DNA from 2 places in the Agromyces molybdatiresistens genome. Region 1 is predicted to be linked to the other one. Evidence: predicted binding sites of a transcription regulator. Region 1 holds the regulator's gene; the other holds the start of a gene.

Region 1 (7,802 bases):
CGGCGAGCCCGAGCGCAACGACATGGTGCAGTACTTCGCCGAGCTCCTCGACGGCTTCGCGGTCACGCAGCACGGCTGGGTGCAGTCGTACGGCTCGCGCTGCACGCGGCCGTCGATCCTCTGGGGCGACGTGTCGCGGCCCGCGCCGATGACGGTCGAGTGGTCGGAGTACGCCCAGTCGCTCTCGGAGAAGCCCGTCAAGGGCATGCTCACGGGGCCCGTCACGATCCTCGCGTGGTCGTTCGTGCGTGACGACCAGCCGCTCGGCGACACCGCGCGGCAGGTGGCGCTCGCGCTCCGCGACGAGATCCGCGACCTCGAGACGGCGGGCATCCGCGTCATCCAGGTCGACGAGCCCGCGCTCCGCGAGCTGCTTCCGCTGAAGCGCGCCGACCAGCCGGCGTACCTCGACTGGTCGGTCGGCTCGTTCCGCCTCGCCACCGGCGGCGCGGCGCCCGCGACGCAGGTGCACACGCACCTCTGCTACTCGGAGTTCGGCGTCGTCATCGACGCGATCCGCGAGCTCGACGCCGACGTGACCTCGATCGAGGCGGCGCGCAGCCGCATGGAGGTCGTGGGCGACCTTGCCGCGAGCGGCTTCGACCACGGCGTCGGCCCGGGCGTCTACGACATCCACTCGCCGCGCGTGCCGAGCGTCGAGGAGGTGCGTTCGCTCCTCGAGCGCGCGGTCGACGGCGTGCCCGCCGGACGACTCTGGGTGAACCCCGACTGCGGCCTGAAGACCCGCGGCTACGACGAGACGGTCGCCTCGCTCGCGAACATCGTCGAGGCCACGCGCTCCGTGCGCGAAGGGGTCGCGGTCGCGACGGCCTGACCCGAGGACCGAGGGCGGATGCCGCGGGGGTGAGCCCGCGACATCCGCCCTCGTCGTCTCCGGCTTCGGTCGCTGCCGGGCGCTGAGTGCCGGGCCGTCCGTCAGACGGTGCGGAGGACCGCGACGACTTTGCCGAGCACCTCGGACTCGTCGCCGAGGATCGGCTCGAACGCGGAGTTGCGGGGGAGCAGCCAGGTGTGGCCGTCGCGCTGGCGGAAGACCTTGACCGTCGCCTCGCCGTCGAGCATCGCGGCGACGATCTCGCCGTTCTCCGCGGTCTTCTGGGAACGGACGACGACCCAGTCGCCGTCGCAGATGGCCGCGTCGATCATGGAGTCGCCGACGACCTTGAGGATGAACAGCTCGCCCTTGCCGACGAGCTGGCGGGGGAGCGGGAAGACCTCCTCGACCTGCTGCTCGGCGGTGATCGGCACGCCGGCCGCGATGCGCCCGACCATCGGGACCATGGCGGCGTCGCCGACCGGTGCCGGCTCGACCGAGGGCGAGCGGTTCTCGGTGCCAGGAAGGTCGATGAGGATCTCGAGCGCGCGGGGGCGGTTCGGGTCGCGTCGCAGGTAGCCGGCGAGTTCGAGCTGGTTCAGCTGGTGCGTGACGCTCGAGAGCGAGGAGAGGCCGACGGCGTCGCCGATCTCGCGCATGCTCGGCGGGTAGCCGCGGTCGGCGACCGACGCGCGGATGGCCTCGAGGATCGCGAGCTGCTTCGGGCTCAGCGTCTTGCGCCGACGCGACCGGCCGCTCGCGCCGCGTGCCTGGTCGATGTCGATGCTCACGTGCCTCGCCTCTCGTCGGGACCGCGTCGGCCCGGATGTCGGTGGTCGATGTTCGACTGTCGTCGGACATTCGAAACTGTATCCGCCTCGCACGCGCGCGACAAACATCCGTTCGAGTGTGTCGCGGAATCCGGCCCCGGAAATCCCACTTCCGGTGCTTGCGGCGTCGAATCTTCGAAGATATATTCGGAACACAGCTTCGTATCCGGCCCTCCCGGCCGAGGGCCGGATGCGGGGCTGGAGCCACGGGAGGTGCGGAATGAGTGCAGTGGTGATGGGGGCCGCGGGTGCGGCTCAGACGATGCCCGCGTTCGGTTCGTCGACGGCGCGCACCCGACTGAGGCTCACCCGGCGCGGTCGGGTCGTGGTCACCGCCCTGGCCGCACTGCCCATCGCGCTCGGCGTGCTGGTGGGCGTGCTCTCGAGCGGCGGCGCGGTCGCCGGGATCGACGACGGCCGAACCGTGGTGGCGTTCGAGACGATCGAGGTCGGCGCCGGCGACACCCTCTGGGCCATCGCCGAGTCCATCGCCCCATCGGCCGACCCGCGCGACGTCATCTTCGAGATCATGCGCCTGAACGGGCTCGACGACGCCGTGGTGCAGCCCGGCCAGCAGCTGGTGCTTCCGGCGGGCGAGTAAGGGCCGAGCATGCGGGCGAACCGCCCTGGAGACGAACGGTCACGATTCGCCGAGCGGTGCGGTGTCACTCTTGACGGGGCTCAAGAGGGCAGCGAGCCGGGCAGGTCGTCTGCGAACAGCGCCGCGCCGTCGCCTCGCGTTCCGCGTTCCGCGTTCGTGCTTGCTCCGGCGCCGGTTGCGTGACGTTCGACCGGTCTTCGGGTGGGCGATGAGAGCCGTGACATCGATCGGTGATGCTGGCAGGATGACGGCATGGCACGCGCGGCGGGCGATCCTCCGCATCGACATCGCCGCGTTGGCCCGACACATGGGGCCGGTGATATGGGCGCAACGACGTCGCACGTGATCAAGCCACTCACTCCCGAGACCTTCCCGGCGTGGTTGGCGCTCGCGCAGAAGCACAACGGGGTGTGGGGCGGGTGCTACTGCTCGTACTTCCACGACGACACGGAGCACACCGCCAAGAGCGAATACGACCGGCCCACGTTCAAGCGGCGACTCGTGGCGGAGGGCATTGCGCACGCCGCGCTCGTCTTCGACGGCGACGACGCGATCGCCTGGTGCGAGTACGGCAGTCCGGTCGAACTGCCGAACATCTACCACCGTAAGCAGTACGACGCGGGCGAGACCAGCCCGGCGCCGTGGCGGATCACGTGCTTCTTCGTCGACCGCGACCATCGACGTTCGGGAGTCGCACGGGAGGCGCTGGATGGCGCGCTCGAGATGATCGCGCAGGCCGGCGGAGGCGAGGTGGTCTCGTTCCCCAACGAGCTCGCCCCCGGCACGAGGACGTCGTCCTCGTTCCTCCACAACGGCACGAGGGCCATGTTCGAGAAGGCGGGATTCACGTTCGAGCGCCATATCGGCAAGAGCAAGACCGTGATGCGCAAGACGGTCCCACCGGCTCGGGGCTGACGCCGCGTTCGCACGGGCAGGGAACAGCAACCAGCCGCCCATGGTCCGCTCGTCCCGTGTCCATGTCGCAGTGACCTGGCCGCCGAGACGCCCTCGTCCATCGCGATCTGGTCGCGACGATTCGTTCAGCAGGACTGCGCGGCGCCACGTTCCATCCGTGCTCGACCGAGTGCGGTCGCCGATGATCGCTGAGCGTCAGGCTCGTTGAGGAATCGGGAATCGTGGTCGATGCCCCAGGCCTCGACGTCGATCAGGGGATTGCGCCCGACCCGGCATCCCGGGCAGCACCGGCACCGTAGCCACGGGCCTTCGCTTCCGCGTGCGATGCGTCCGCAGCGTGATCCGACCCTTGGGAGTTGCGACGGTCCCGGACCGTCAGGATCCGAACGAGCCCGCCCAGGAGTGCGATCCCGACCACGACTGCGATGATGACGATCTCCATCGATGCTCCATTCCGCTTCCGGTCAAGCTAGCACCGCGGTCTCGCTGAGGGATCGTCCGTGCACCCGTGGCCGTTCGGATCGTCCGCGTTGCACTGGCGACCGGCTGACCGCGGACCAGCATTCGGGGATGACGAAGCCGGCTCCGATCGACGACGTCCCGATCGGTGGGGAAGTCATCCGCCTCGGGCAGTTCGTGAAGTTCGGGAGGGCTCCTCGACTCCGGCGGAGACGTGAAGGAGGCCATCCTCAACGGCCATGTGGCCGTGAACGGTGAGGTTGATCGACGACGCGGACGGCAGCTGCAGCTCGGCGACGTCGTCAGCTTCGATGGACGCATCGTTCGCGTCTGCCCGTGGATGGGTCCTCGCGCGCAAGCGATGCGACCTTCACACGAAATTGAGGTTAGATGCTATAAAGTAAATATACGTACTCCGCGATCGACGTCAGGAGACACCCCATGGCCCACTACGTCGATCTGCTCTGGAACCCGGAGGACATCACGCACCTCGGCCGAAAGGACCGCGCTCCGGGCCGGTACCGGGCCTACGTCCCCGACGAACTCGGCGAGGAGCTGCCGGCCCTCAGCCGGGTGGCGCAAGCGGCCTCGGAGGATGCGGTCGCCGTGCTTGCTCGCGCCGATGAGCGCATCGGCGACCGAGGCGGCTACCTGAACCATCTGCTGATCCGTTCGGAGAGCATCTCCTCGTCGTGGATCGAGGGGAACAGCATCAGCCCGAAGAAGCTCGCCATCGCCGAGCTTCTCGATCACCGCGCAGGCAGCGGACTCAGCACGCGCGTGGCGCTCGACGTCGTCGCGAACGTGCGCGCGACCGAAGAGGCGATCGCTGAACTGGGCGACCGCGAGCGCGCCCCCGACGTCACGACGGCGGACATCGAGCGCCTGCAGCACCTCATCGAGCCCAGGCTCGAGCCCGGCCTGCGGACGGAGCAGAACTGGGTCGGCGGCCCGGGATGGAGCCCGCTCCGCGCGGACTTCGTTCCACCGCCCGAGACCGAGGTGCGCCGCCTGGTCGACGACCTCGCGGGCTTCGTCACGGCGACCTCGGGGAACCCCGTCGTGCGCGCGGCGATCGCGCACGCGCAGTTCGAGACGATCCACCCCTTCGTCGACGGCAACGGCCGAACTGGCCGGGCATTGATCCATACCGTGCTTCGTCGTGCCGATGCACTCCGGAACACGCTCATCCCCATCAGCACGGTGTTCGCCGGCGACACGGATCGCTACATCGCAGGGCTCAGCGCGTACCGGGAGATCCCATCGCGTCTGGACGAGTGGGTCATCAGCTTCGCAGAGGCGGCCGAGCTGGCCGCGGGCAACGCCGTCAGGCTTGCCGAAGACATCGCAACGCTCGACGGTGAGGTGCGCGAGAACCTGATCCGCTTCCGCGCAGAGCAGGGCATCACGCCCGCGAGTCCGCGGAGCGATGCCGTGGTGGTGAAGATCCTGAGCGCGCTGGCCACCGAGCCGGTCCTGACCATCGAAAGGGTGGCCGCCCTGCACGAGGTGTCGGCGGCCGCCGCCCATCGCGCGCTCACGCAGCTCGCCGATGCGGGCATCCTCGGTCGCACGAAGAACCAGAAGGGGAAGCTGATCTGCTGGACGGCCGACCGGTACCTGGCGCTGGTCAGCCTGACCGAGCGCAGCAACCGCGTCGGAGCAGGAGACACGGGGCACGGCCGACCCCGGCGTGGGCCGCCGGTGCCTGCTGTCCGGCAGCTCGGCGCGCTGCGACCGTAGGGGCGTACGCCGAAACACGGATGTCGCCGCGGATAGCATTGATCGGTGACGAGTCTCGACGACCTGCCCATCCGCGACGACCTCCGCGGCAAGACCCCGTACGGAGCCCCTCAGAAGCTCGTACCGGTCGCCCTCAACGTCAACGAGAACACGCATCCCATCCCGGAGGACGTGGCGCACGACATCGTCGCACGCGTCGCGGCCGCGATCATCGGCCTGAACCGCTACCCGGATCGCGAGTTCACCGAGCTCCGCACGGCGCTCGCCCGGTACCTCGGCCACGGCCTGGTGCCCGAGCAGCTCTGGGCCGCCAACGGCTCCAACGAGGTGCTGCAGCACGTGCTCCAGGCCTTCGGTGGGCCCGGACGGACCGCGCTCGGCTTCGGGCCGACCTACTCGATGTACGGACTGCTCGCGTCGGGCACCGGTACCGGGTGGATCGCCGCCGACCGCGACGCCGACTTCGAGCTCTCGCCCGCGACCGCGGTCGCCGCGATCGAACGCCACGATCCCGACATCGTGCTGCTGTGCTCGCCGAACAATCCGACGGGCACGCCCCTGTCGCTCGAGACCATCGCCGCGGTGGCCGACGCCGCACGCGGCGTGGTCGTCGTCGACGAGGCGTACCAGGAGTTCGCCGACCCGGGCACGCCGAGCGCACTCACGATCCTCGACGGGCGGCCGCGGCTGCTCGTGTCGCGCACGATGAGCAAGGCCTTCGCGTTCGCCGGCGCCCGCGTGGGCTATCTCGCCGCCGACCCGGCGGTCGTCGACGCCCTGCGCCTCGTGCGGCTGCCGTACCACCTGTCCGCCCTCACGCAGGCGGCGGCGCTCGGCGCGCTCGCGCACTCCGGCGAGATGCTGGCGATGGTCGACGAGATCCGCGCGCAGCGCGACCGGATCACGCGCGAGCTCGCCGCGCTCGGATTCCGTCCGTATCGGAGCGGCTCGAACTTCGTGCTCTTCGGCGGCGTCGACGACCCGCACGCCGTGTTCGAGGCGCTCCTCGAACGCGGCATCCTGATCCGCGAGATCGGCCTGCCCGGCTGCCTGCGCGTCACCGCCGGCACGGAGGCCGAGACCACCGCCTTCCTCGAGGCCATGGCCGCGTTCGCGACGCCGGCCGCCGCGAACTCCTGATCCAGGCCGGAATCCTCGAACACGACCCCGAATAGGATGACCCCATGAGCACCGACCGCCCCACGCGCATCGCGCGCGTGCAGCGCGAGACCAGCGAGTCGAGCATCGACCTGTCGATCGACCTCGACGGCACCGGCACGAGCGACATCGAGACGAGCGTGCCGTTCTACGACCACCTGCTCACCGCGTTCGCGAAGCACTCGCTCACTGACCTCACGGTCCGGGCGAAGGGCGACATCGAGATCGACGTGCACCACACGGTCGAAGACGTGGGGATCGTGCTCGGACAGGCCATCCGCGAGGCGCTCGGCGACAAGCGCGGCATCTCGCGGTACGGCGATGCGCTCGTGCCGCTCGACGAGGCGCTCGCGCAGGCCGTCGTCGACATCTCGGGTCGTCCCTACCTCGTGCACACCGGCGAGCCCGCAGGGTTCGAGTTCCACCTGATCGGCGGTCACTTCACGGGCTCGATGGTCCGGCACGTGTTCGAGGCGATCGCGTTCAACGCGGGGCTGACCGTGCACGTCGACGTCCGCGGAGGGCGCGATCCGCACCACATCGCCGAGGCCGAGTTCAAGGCGTTCGCCCGCGCGTTCCGGCAGGCGAAGGCGCTCGACCCGCTCGTCAGCGGCATCCCGTCGACGAAGGGCGCGCTGTGACCGCGACCCGGCGCGTCGCCGTCCTCGACTACGGATCCGGCAACGTCCACTCGGCCGTGAAGGCGCTCGAGCGCGCCGGCGCCGAGGTCGAGCTCACCGCCGACCGCCGGGCGATCATGGAGGCCGACGGCCTCGTCGTCCCCGGCGTCGGCGCGTTCGCGGCGGTCATGGCCGGGCTCCGCTCGGTGCGCGGCGACGAACTCATCGACCGGCGGCTCGCCGGCGGCCGCCCCGTGCTCGGCATCTGCGTGGGCATGCAGGTCATGTTCGAGCACGGCGTCGAGCGCGGCGTCGACACCGAGGGACTCGGGGAGTGGCCCGGCGTCGTCACCGAGCTGCCGAGCGACGTGCTGCCCCACATGGGCTGGAACACCGTGCAGCCCGACCCGGGCTCGGTGCTGTTCGAGGGTCTCGACGAGGAGCGGTTCTACTTCGTGCACTCGTACGCGGCGCAGGGGTGGCACCTCGACGTCATCCCGCCGTTCCCGCAGCCGAGGCTGACCTGGGCCGAGCACGGCGGGCGGTTCCTCGCCGCCGTCGAGAACGGCCCGCTCTCGGCCACCCAGTTCCACCCGGAGAAGTCGTCCGAGGCCGGGATCCGCCTGCTCTCGAACTGGATC
Region 2 (7,802 bases), 420 kb from region 1:
GCGACGACCTCGCCCCCGGACCCGGCCGCGGAATCCACCGTGGCGTGCTCGGCGTCGCCGTCCCTGGCCGAGGCGGGCGCGGCATCCGCCTCATCGTCGCTGTTCGCGGTCGACCCGAGGTACGCCAGCCGGCGAGTGAGCACCTGGTGGATGGAGTCCGTGTCGTCGGTCGTGCTCGGGATCGTGAACCGCCGGTACTCGTCCTTCCGCGGCAGTCCGTCCTCGAAGACGACCATCGAGGCGACGACGTTGGTGCCGCTCAGGTGCGACACGTCGAAGCACTCGATCCGGAGCGGGGCGTCGGCCATCCCGAGTGCCTCCTGGATGTCCTCGAGGGCGCGCGAGCGCGCCGTGAAGTCGGCGCTGCGCCGGGTCTTGTAGAGGACGAGCGTCTGCCGCGCGTTCTGCGTCGCCGTCTCGAGCAGCGCCGCCTTGTCGCCGCGCCGCGCGGCGCGGAGCCGCACCTTCCGGCCGCCGAGCGCCGCGAGCCAGCCCTCGAGCGCTTCGGCGTCGTCGGGCAGGGCCGGTACGACGACCTCGGCCGGCGGGCGGATGTCGTCGCCGTATGCGTTCTGGACGACCGAGTCGACGAGGTCGCCGAGCGACATGTCGAGCTCGGTGTCGACGGTCCACGATCGAACCCCGCGGATCCGGCCGCCGCGCACGATGAAGAGGTGCACGGCCGCCGCCAGCTCGTCGTGGTCGACGCCGAAGACGTCCACGTCCACGTGGTCGCGGAGCACCACCGCGCTCTTCTCGAAGAACGACTCGGCGGCCTGGAGTTCATCGCGCCGGCGCGCGGCGGTCTCGTAGTCCTGCACCGCCGCGGCCGCGCGCATCTGCTGCGTGAGGTCGGTGATGATGCGGCGGTCCTGGTTCTGCATGAACGCGACGAACCGGTCGACGTTCGCCCGGTGCTCGGCCATCGTGACCCGGCCCGAGCACGGCCCGAAGCATCGCCCGATCTGGCCGGCGAAGCAGGGCTTGCCGGTCTGGATCGCCCGCTTGTAGTCGGAGTCCTTGCAGGTGCGGATCGGGAAGAGCTTCAAGAGCAGGTCGAGCGTCTCGTTCACCGCCCACACCTTCGGGTACGGGCCGAAGTACTTCGCGCCGGGGATGCCGCGCCGGCGCGTCACGATGGCGCGCGGCGCCTCGTCGGCCAACGTGACCGCGAGGTACGGGTACGACTTGTCGTCGCGGTACTTCACGTTGAAGGGCGGATCGAACTCCTTGATCCACGTGTACTCGAGCTGCAGCGCCTCGATGTCGTTGGCGACGACCGTCCACTCGACGGAGGCGGCAGTCGTGACCATCCGGCGCGTGCGCTCGTGCAGCGTGTGCAGCGGGGCGAAGTAGTTCGACAGCCGCGCACGGAGATTCATCGCCTTGCCGACGTAGAGCACGCGCCGGTCGGCGTCGCGGAACCGGTAGACGCCAGGATCGGTCGGGATCTCCCCCGGCCGCGGACGGTACGGGACGGTGTTCGCCATGCTCAGCTGGCGGCGACCGCCGGGCCGGCGGCGGCCTCGAAGATCTCGCGCAGGAAGTACCCCGTGTGGCTCTCGTGCACCTCGGCGACCTGCTCGGGGGTGCCTGTGGCGACGACCTGGCCGCCGCCCGAACCGCCCTCGGGACCCAGGTCGATGATCCAGTCCGCCGACTTGATGACGTCGAGGCTGTGTTCGATCACGATCACGGTGTTGCCCTTGTCGACGAGCTTGCCGAGCACCTTCAGCAGCTTCCGCACGTCCTCGAAGTGCAGGCCGGTCGTCGGCTCGTCGAGCACGTACACGCTCCTCCCGTTCGAGCGCCGCTGCAGTTCGGTCGCGAGCTTCACGCGCTGCGCCTCGCCGCCGGAGAGGGTGGTCGCACTCTGGCCGAGCTGGACGTACCCGAGGCCGACGTCGACGAGGGTCTTGAGGTAGCGGTGGATCGCGGAGATCGGCTCGAAGAACTCCGCCGCCTCGCTGATGGGCATCTCGAGCACCTCGGCGATGTTCTTGCCCTTGTAGTGCACCTGCAGCGTCTCGCGGTTGTAGCGCTGCCCGCCGCACACCTCGCACGCCACGTAGACGTCGGGCAGGAAGTTCATCTCGATCTTGATCGTGCCGTCGCCGGAGCACGCCTCGCAGCGACCGCCCTTGACGTTGAAGCTGAACCGGCCCGGCAGGTACCCGCGGGCCTTCGCCTCCGCCGTCTCGGAGAAGAGCGTGCGGATGCGGTCGAACACGCCGGTGTACGTCGCCGGGTTGGACCGTGGCGTGCGCCCGATCGGCGCCTGGTCGACGTGGACCACCTTGTCGAGGTGGTCGAGCCCCGCCACGCGGCGGTGCTTGCCCGGCACCTTGCGCGCCCCGTTCAGCCGGTTGGCGAGCACCCGGTACAGGATGTCGTTCACGAGCGAGGACTTGCCCGACCCGCTCACGCCGGTGACGGCGGTGAACGTGCCGAGCGGGAACTCGACGTCGACCCCGCGCAGGTTGTTCGCCTGGGCGCCCTCGACGCGGATCACCCGCTCGGCGTCGACCGGCCGCCTGGTGGCCGGGATCGCGATCTCGCGCCGACCGGCGAGGTAGTCGCCCGTCAGCGACTCGGTGTTCTTCATCAGGTCGGCGTAGCTGCCGCTGTGCACGACCGTGCCGCCGTGCACGCCGGCGCCCGGCCCGATGTCGACGATCCAGTCCGCCGTCCGGATCGTGTCCTCGTCGTGCTCGACGACGATGAGCGTGTTGCCGAGGTCGCGGAGCGCGACGAGCGTGTCGATGAGCCGGCGGTTGTCGCGCTGGTGCAGGCCGATGCTCGGCTCGTCGAGCACGTAGAGCACGCCGGTCAGGCCCGACCCGATCTGCGTCGCGAGGCGGATGCGCTGCGCCTCGCCGCCCGAGAGCGTGCCCGCCGCGCGCGCGAGGTCCAGGTAGCTGAGCCCGACGCGGATGAGGAAGTCGAGCCGGAGCTTGATCTCGCGCAGCACCTGCGCGGCGATGGCCTGCTCGCGATCGGTGAGCTCGAGCCGGTCCATGAAGGAGCGCGCGTCGGTGAGGCTCAGCCGGCAGACGTCGGCGATCGACGCGTCGTGGATGAGGACGGCGAGCACCTCGGGCTTCAGCCGGTCGCCGCTGCAGACCGGGCACGGGATCTCGCGGAGGTACTCGGCCCATCGCGCGCGCTGCACGTCGGTCTCGGCCTGGAGGTACTGCCGCTCGATGTAGGGCACGACGCCCTCGAAGCCGGAGGTGTAGCTCATCTCGCGCCCGTAGCGGTTGCGCCACCGGACGCGCACCTCGAAGTTGTCGCCGCGCAGCACCGCATGGCGGGCGTCGACGTCGAGCTCCTCCCACGGGGTGTCGAGCGAGAACCCGAGGTCGCGCGCGAGCCCGTCGAGGAGCTTCTCGTAGTAGTTGTAGAGGCTCTTGCCCTGCGAGGTCCAGGGCAGGATGACGCCCTCGGCGATGCTCATCGCCGGGTCGCCGAGCAGCAGCTCCTCATCGACCGACATGCGCGTGCCGAGCCCCGAGCACTCGGGGCACGCGCCGAACGGCGCGTTGAACGAGAAGGTCCGCGGCTCGATCTCGGTGAGCGCGATCGGGTGCTGGTTCGGGCAGCTCAGCTTCTCGGAGAAGGTCTGCCATGCGGCATCCCCCTCGCGGTCGACGTAGTTGACCTGCACGACGCCGTCGGTCAGGCGGAGGGCGGTCTCGAGCGAGTCGGTCAGCCGGCCGAGGATGTCGTCGGATGCCACGAGCCGGTCGATCACGACCGAGATGTCGTGCTTGACCTGCTTCTTCAGCTTGGGCGCGTCATCGAGGCGGATGAGCTCGCCGTCGACCACGGCACGCGAGTAGCCCTGCCCGGAGAGCTCGCGGAACAGGTCGACGAACTCGCCCTTCTTCTGCGAGACGACGGGGCTGAGCACCTGGAACCGCGTGCCCGCCTCCAGTTCCATCAGTCGGTCGGCGATCTGCTGGACCGTCTGCCGCTGGATCCGCTCGCCGCACACCGGGCAGTGCGGCACGCCGATGCGCGCCCAGAGGAGGCGCATGTAGTCGTAGATCTCGGTGATCGTGCCGACGGTCGAGCGCGGATTGCGGTTCGTCGACTTCTGGTCGATCGAGACCGCGGGGCTCAGCCCCTCGATGAAGTCGACGTCGGGTCGGTCGACCTGCCCGAGGAACTGCCGGGCGTACGCCGAGAGGGACTCGACGTAGCGGCGCTGCCCCTCGGCGAAGATCGTGTCGAACGCGAGCGAGGACTTGCCCGAGCCGGAGAGGCCCGTGAAGACCACCATCGCATCGCGCGGGATCTCGACATCGACGTCGCGCAGGTTGTGGACGCGTGCCCCGCGGACACTCAGGCGCGAATGGGCATCGAGGCGTGAAACTGGCACCCTACGAGTCTACGAACGGCCTCCGACACTCCTCCCGCGATCGCACCTGCCGAGAGCGAACACACGTTCGATTCCCAGTCGGATGCCTCGCGGCTCGCGTCGTCGTCAGCCCAGGTGGCCCGCCTTCTCCATCTGCCGCAGCTCGCGCTTGAGCTCGGACACCTCGTCGCGCAGGCGCGCGGCGAGCTCGAACTTCAGTTCGCCCGCGGCCTCGAGCATCTGGTCGTTGAGGTCGCGGATCAGTTCCTCGAGGTCGTTCGCGCCGGCCGCCGCGATGCCGTCGCGCTTCATCGGGACCGGCGAGGTCTTCCGGCCCTCGCGGCCGGCGAGGAGCCGCGCCGTGTCGGCCTCCTCGCGAGCCAGCACGTCGGTGATGTCGGCGATCCGCTTCCGGAGCGGCGTGGGATCGATGCCGTTCACCCGGTTGTACTCGAGCTGCCTGTCGCGACGCCGGTTCGTCTCCTCGATCGCGAGCTGCATGGAGTCGGTCATCACGTCGGCGTACATGTGGACCTGCCCGGAGACGTTGCGGGCGGCGCGACCGATGGTCTGGATCAGCGACGTCGAGGAGCGCAGGAACCCCTCCTTGTCGGCGTCGAGGATCGCCACGAGCGACACCTCGGGCAGGTCGAGGCCCTCGCGCAGCAGGTTGATGCCGACGAGGACGTCGTAGACGCCGGCTCTGAGCTCCGTCAGGAGTTCGACGCGCCGCAGCGTGTCGACGTCGGAGTGCAGGTACCGCACCCGCACGCCGGCCTCGGTGAGGAAATCGGTGAGCTCCTCCGCCATCCGCTTCGTGAGGGTCGTGACGAGCACGCGCTCGTCGCGCTCGGCGCGCGCGCGGATCTCCTCGAGGAGGTCGTCGATCTGGCCCTTCGTGGGCTTCACGACGATCTCGGGATCGACGAGACCGGTCGGGCGGATGATCTGCTCGACCACGCCGTCGGCGATGCCCATCTCGTACCTGCCCGGCGTCGCGGAGAGGTACACCGTCTGTCCGACGCGGTCCTTGAACTCGTCCCACTTGAGCGGCCGGTTGTCGAGCGCGCTCGGCAGGCGGAAGCCGTGCTCGACGAGCGTGCGCTTGCGGGAGGCGTCGCCCTCGTACATCGCGCCGATCTGCGGAACCGTGACGTGCGACTCGTCGATCACGACGAGGTAGTCGTCGGGGAAGTAGTCGAGGAGGCAGTGCGGCGCCTCGCCCGGCGCGCGACCGTCGATGTGGCGCGAGTAGTTCTCGATGCCCGAGCAGAAGCCGATCTGCTCCATCATCTCGAGGTCGAAGGTCGTGCGCATGCGCAGCCGCTGGGCCTCGAGCAGCTTGCCCTCTCGCTCGAGCTCCCGCAGCCGCTCGTCGAGCTCGTCGCGGATCGTGCCGATCGCGCGTTGCATCACGTCGACGCTCGCGACGTAGTGCGAGGCCGGGAACACGGGCACAACATCGAGCTTGGCCACGACCGTGCCGGTCAGCGGGTGCAGGCTGTGCAGCGCCTCGATCTCGTCGCCGAACATCTCGATCCGGATCGCGTGCTCCTCGTAGACCGGGATGATCTCGATCGTGTCGCCCCGCACCCGGAAGGTGCCCCGCGAGAAGTCGACGTCGTTGCGCTGGTACTGCATCGACACGAACTTGCGGATCAGCCAGTCGCGGTCGACGCGCTGGCCGACCTGGAGCGGCATCATCGCGCTGAGGTACTCCTCGGGCGTGCCCAGGCCGTAGATGCACGAGACCGTGGAGACCACGACGACGTCGCGCCGGCTGAGCAGCGAGTTGGTCGTCGAGTGCCGCAACCGCTCGACCTCGGCGTTGATCGAGGAGTCCTTCTCGATGAAGGTGTCGGTCTGCGGGACGTACGCCTCGGGCTGGTAGTAGTCGTAGTACGACACGAAGTACTCGACCGCGTTGTTCGGCATGAGCTCGCGGAACTCGTTCGCGAGCTGGGCGGCGAGGGTCTTGTTGTGCGCGAGGACGAGCGTGGGCCGCTGGACCTGTTCGATGAGCCAGGCCGTCGTCGCGGACTTGCCGGTGCCGGTCGCGCCGAGCAGCACCACGTCGGTCTCGCCGGCGTTGATGCGGGCCGCCAGATCGGCGATCGCCTGCGGCTGGTCGCCGCTCGGGGCGTACTCGCTGACGACCTCGAATGGGCGCACGGAACGGGTCGACTGCATGGATTCGAGTCTAGGTCGGCCCACCGACACGCCCGCCGGGTACGCCGAGGGCGTACTCGCGCCATCCGTCGGAGCCGGGAGGCCGTGCGGCCGCGCGCCGTCCGGTCAGGCGCGCTTCGCCTTCCGCGCGCGCTCGATGTCGACCCAGAGCGCATCGGCCTGGCTCATGGTGTGCGCGAGGGTGCCGCCCGTATCGATGACGACGTCGGCCACGGCGCGACGCTCCTCGTCGCTCGCCTGCGCGTCGACGCGGGCCTCGGCCTGGATGGGATCGACGCCCCGCTCCTCGACGAGTCGCTTGACCTGGGTGCGCTTCGGCGCGCTCGTCACGACGACGAGGTCGAACGGGTGGTCGACCTGGGCCTCGACGAGGAGGGGCACGTCGTACACGACGACCGCATCCGGATTCTCCTGCTCGGCCTTCGCGATGAGTCGGCCCGACAGCTCGCGCACCGCGGGGTGGACGATCGCGTTCAGCCGCGCGCGCGCCTGGTCGTCATGGAATACGAGTCCGCCGAGTCGCTGCCGGTCGAGTGTGCCGTCGGACCGCAGCACGTCGTCGCCGAAGGCGTCGACGATGGCCGCCAGGCACGCCGAGCCCGGCTCGACCACGCGACGGGCGAGCTGGTCGGCGTCGAGGTGGATGGCGCCGTGCTCGACGAGGCGGCGCGCGACGGTGGACTTGCCCGACGCGATGCCGCCGGTGAGGCCGATCAGATACACGATGTCCACTCTACGGGTGCGGAACGCTCCACCCGAACGCCGGAAGGCCGGCCCCCCGAGGGGACCGGCCTTCCGCGTGCCGTTCGTGCAGCGCGAGGGCTGCACGTCGTGACTAGTTGCTCGAGAGCTTCTCGCGCAGCGCCGCCAGCGAGGCGTCGTCGGCGAGGGTGCCCGCGCCGGCCGACTCGCTCGAGAACGACGACGCGCCCGACGAGAACGAGTCGTCCGAAGCCTGGGCCGCGAGCGACGCGGCGACCTGCTTCTTGTGCGCCTCCCAGCGAGCCTGGGCCGCAGCGTACTCCTGCTCCCACTTCTCGCGCTGGGCCTCGAAGCCCTCGCGCCACTCGTTGGTCTCGGGGTCGAAGCCCTCCGGGTACTTGTAGTTGCCCTGCTCGTCGTACTCGGTGAGCATGCCGTAGAGCGCCGGGTCGAACTCGGTGCCCTCGGGGTCGACGCCGTCGTTCGCCTGCTTGAGCGAGAGCGAGATGCGGCGACGCTCGAGGTCGATGTCGATGACCTTGACGAA

The links. The regulator LexA, encoded in region 1, represses DNA repair genes until DNA is damaged. The targets are predictions, from matches to a motif close to TCGAACANNTGTTCGA.
Region 2: a site for LexA is predicted at 4,440-4,455, ahead of uvrA (excinuclease ABC subunit UvrA). Genes of this name have one in related genera too.

What each region holds. Positions count from the first base shown of each region.
Region 1 is NZ_CM188258.1:1,695,607-1,703,408, forward strand. It holds gene metE (5-methyltetrahydropteroyltriglutamate--homocysteine S-methyltransferase) at 1-835, shown strand, start outside; gene lexA (transcriptional repressor LexA) at 937-1,614, opposite strand; gene ACULK2_RS07755 (LysM peptidoglycan-binding domain-containing protein) at 1,886-2,266, shown strand; gene ACULK2_RS07760 (GNAT family N-acetyltransferase) at 2,588-3,181, shown strand; gene ACULK2_RS07765 (hypothetical protein) at 3,432-3,623, opposite strand; partial or broken gene ACULK2_RS07770 (RNA-binding S4 domain-containing protein) at 3,752-3,974, shown strand; gene ACULK2_RS07775 (Fic family protein) at 4,082-5,383, shown strand; gene ACULK2_RS07780 (histidinol-phosphate transaminase) at 5,429-6,523, shown strand; gene hisB (imidazoleglycerol-phosphate dehydratase HisB) at 6,568-7,182, shown strand; gene hisH (imidazole glycerol phosphate synthase subunit HisH) at 7,179-7,802, shown strand, end outside.
Region 2 is NZ_CM188258.1:2,118,152-2,125,953, forward strand. It holds gene uvrC (excinuclease ABC subunit UvrC) at 1-1,490, opposite strand, end outside; gene uvrA (excinuclease ABC subunit UvrA) at 1,493-4,384, opposite strand; gene uvrB (excinuclease ABC subunit UvrB) at 4,490-6,553, opposite strand; gene coaE (dephospho-CoA kinase) at 6,659-7,276, opposite strand; gene rpsA (30S ribosomal protein S1) at 7,389-7,802, opposite strand, start outside.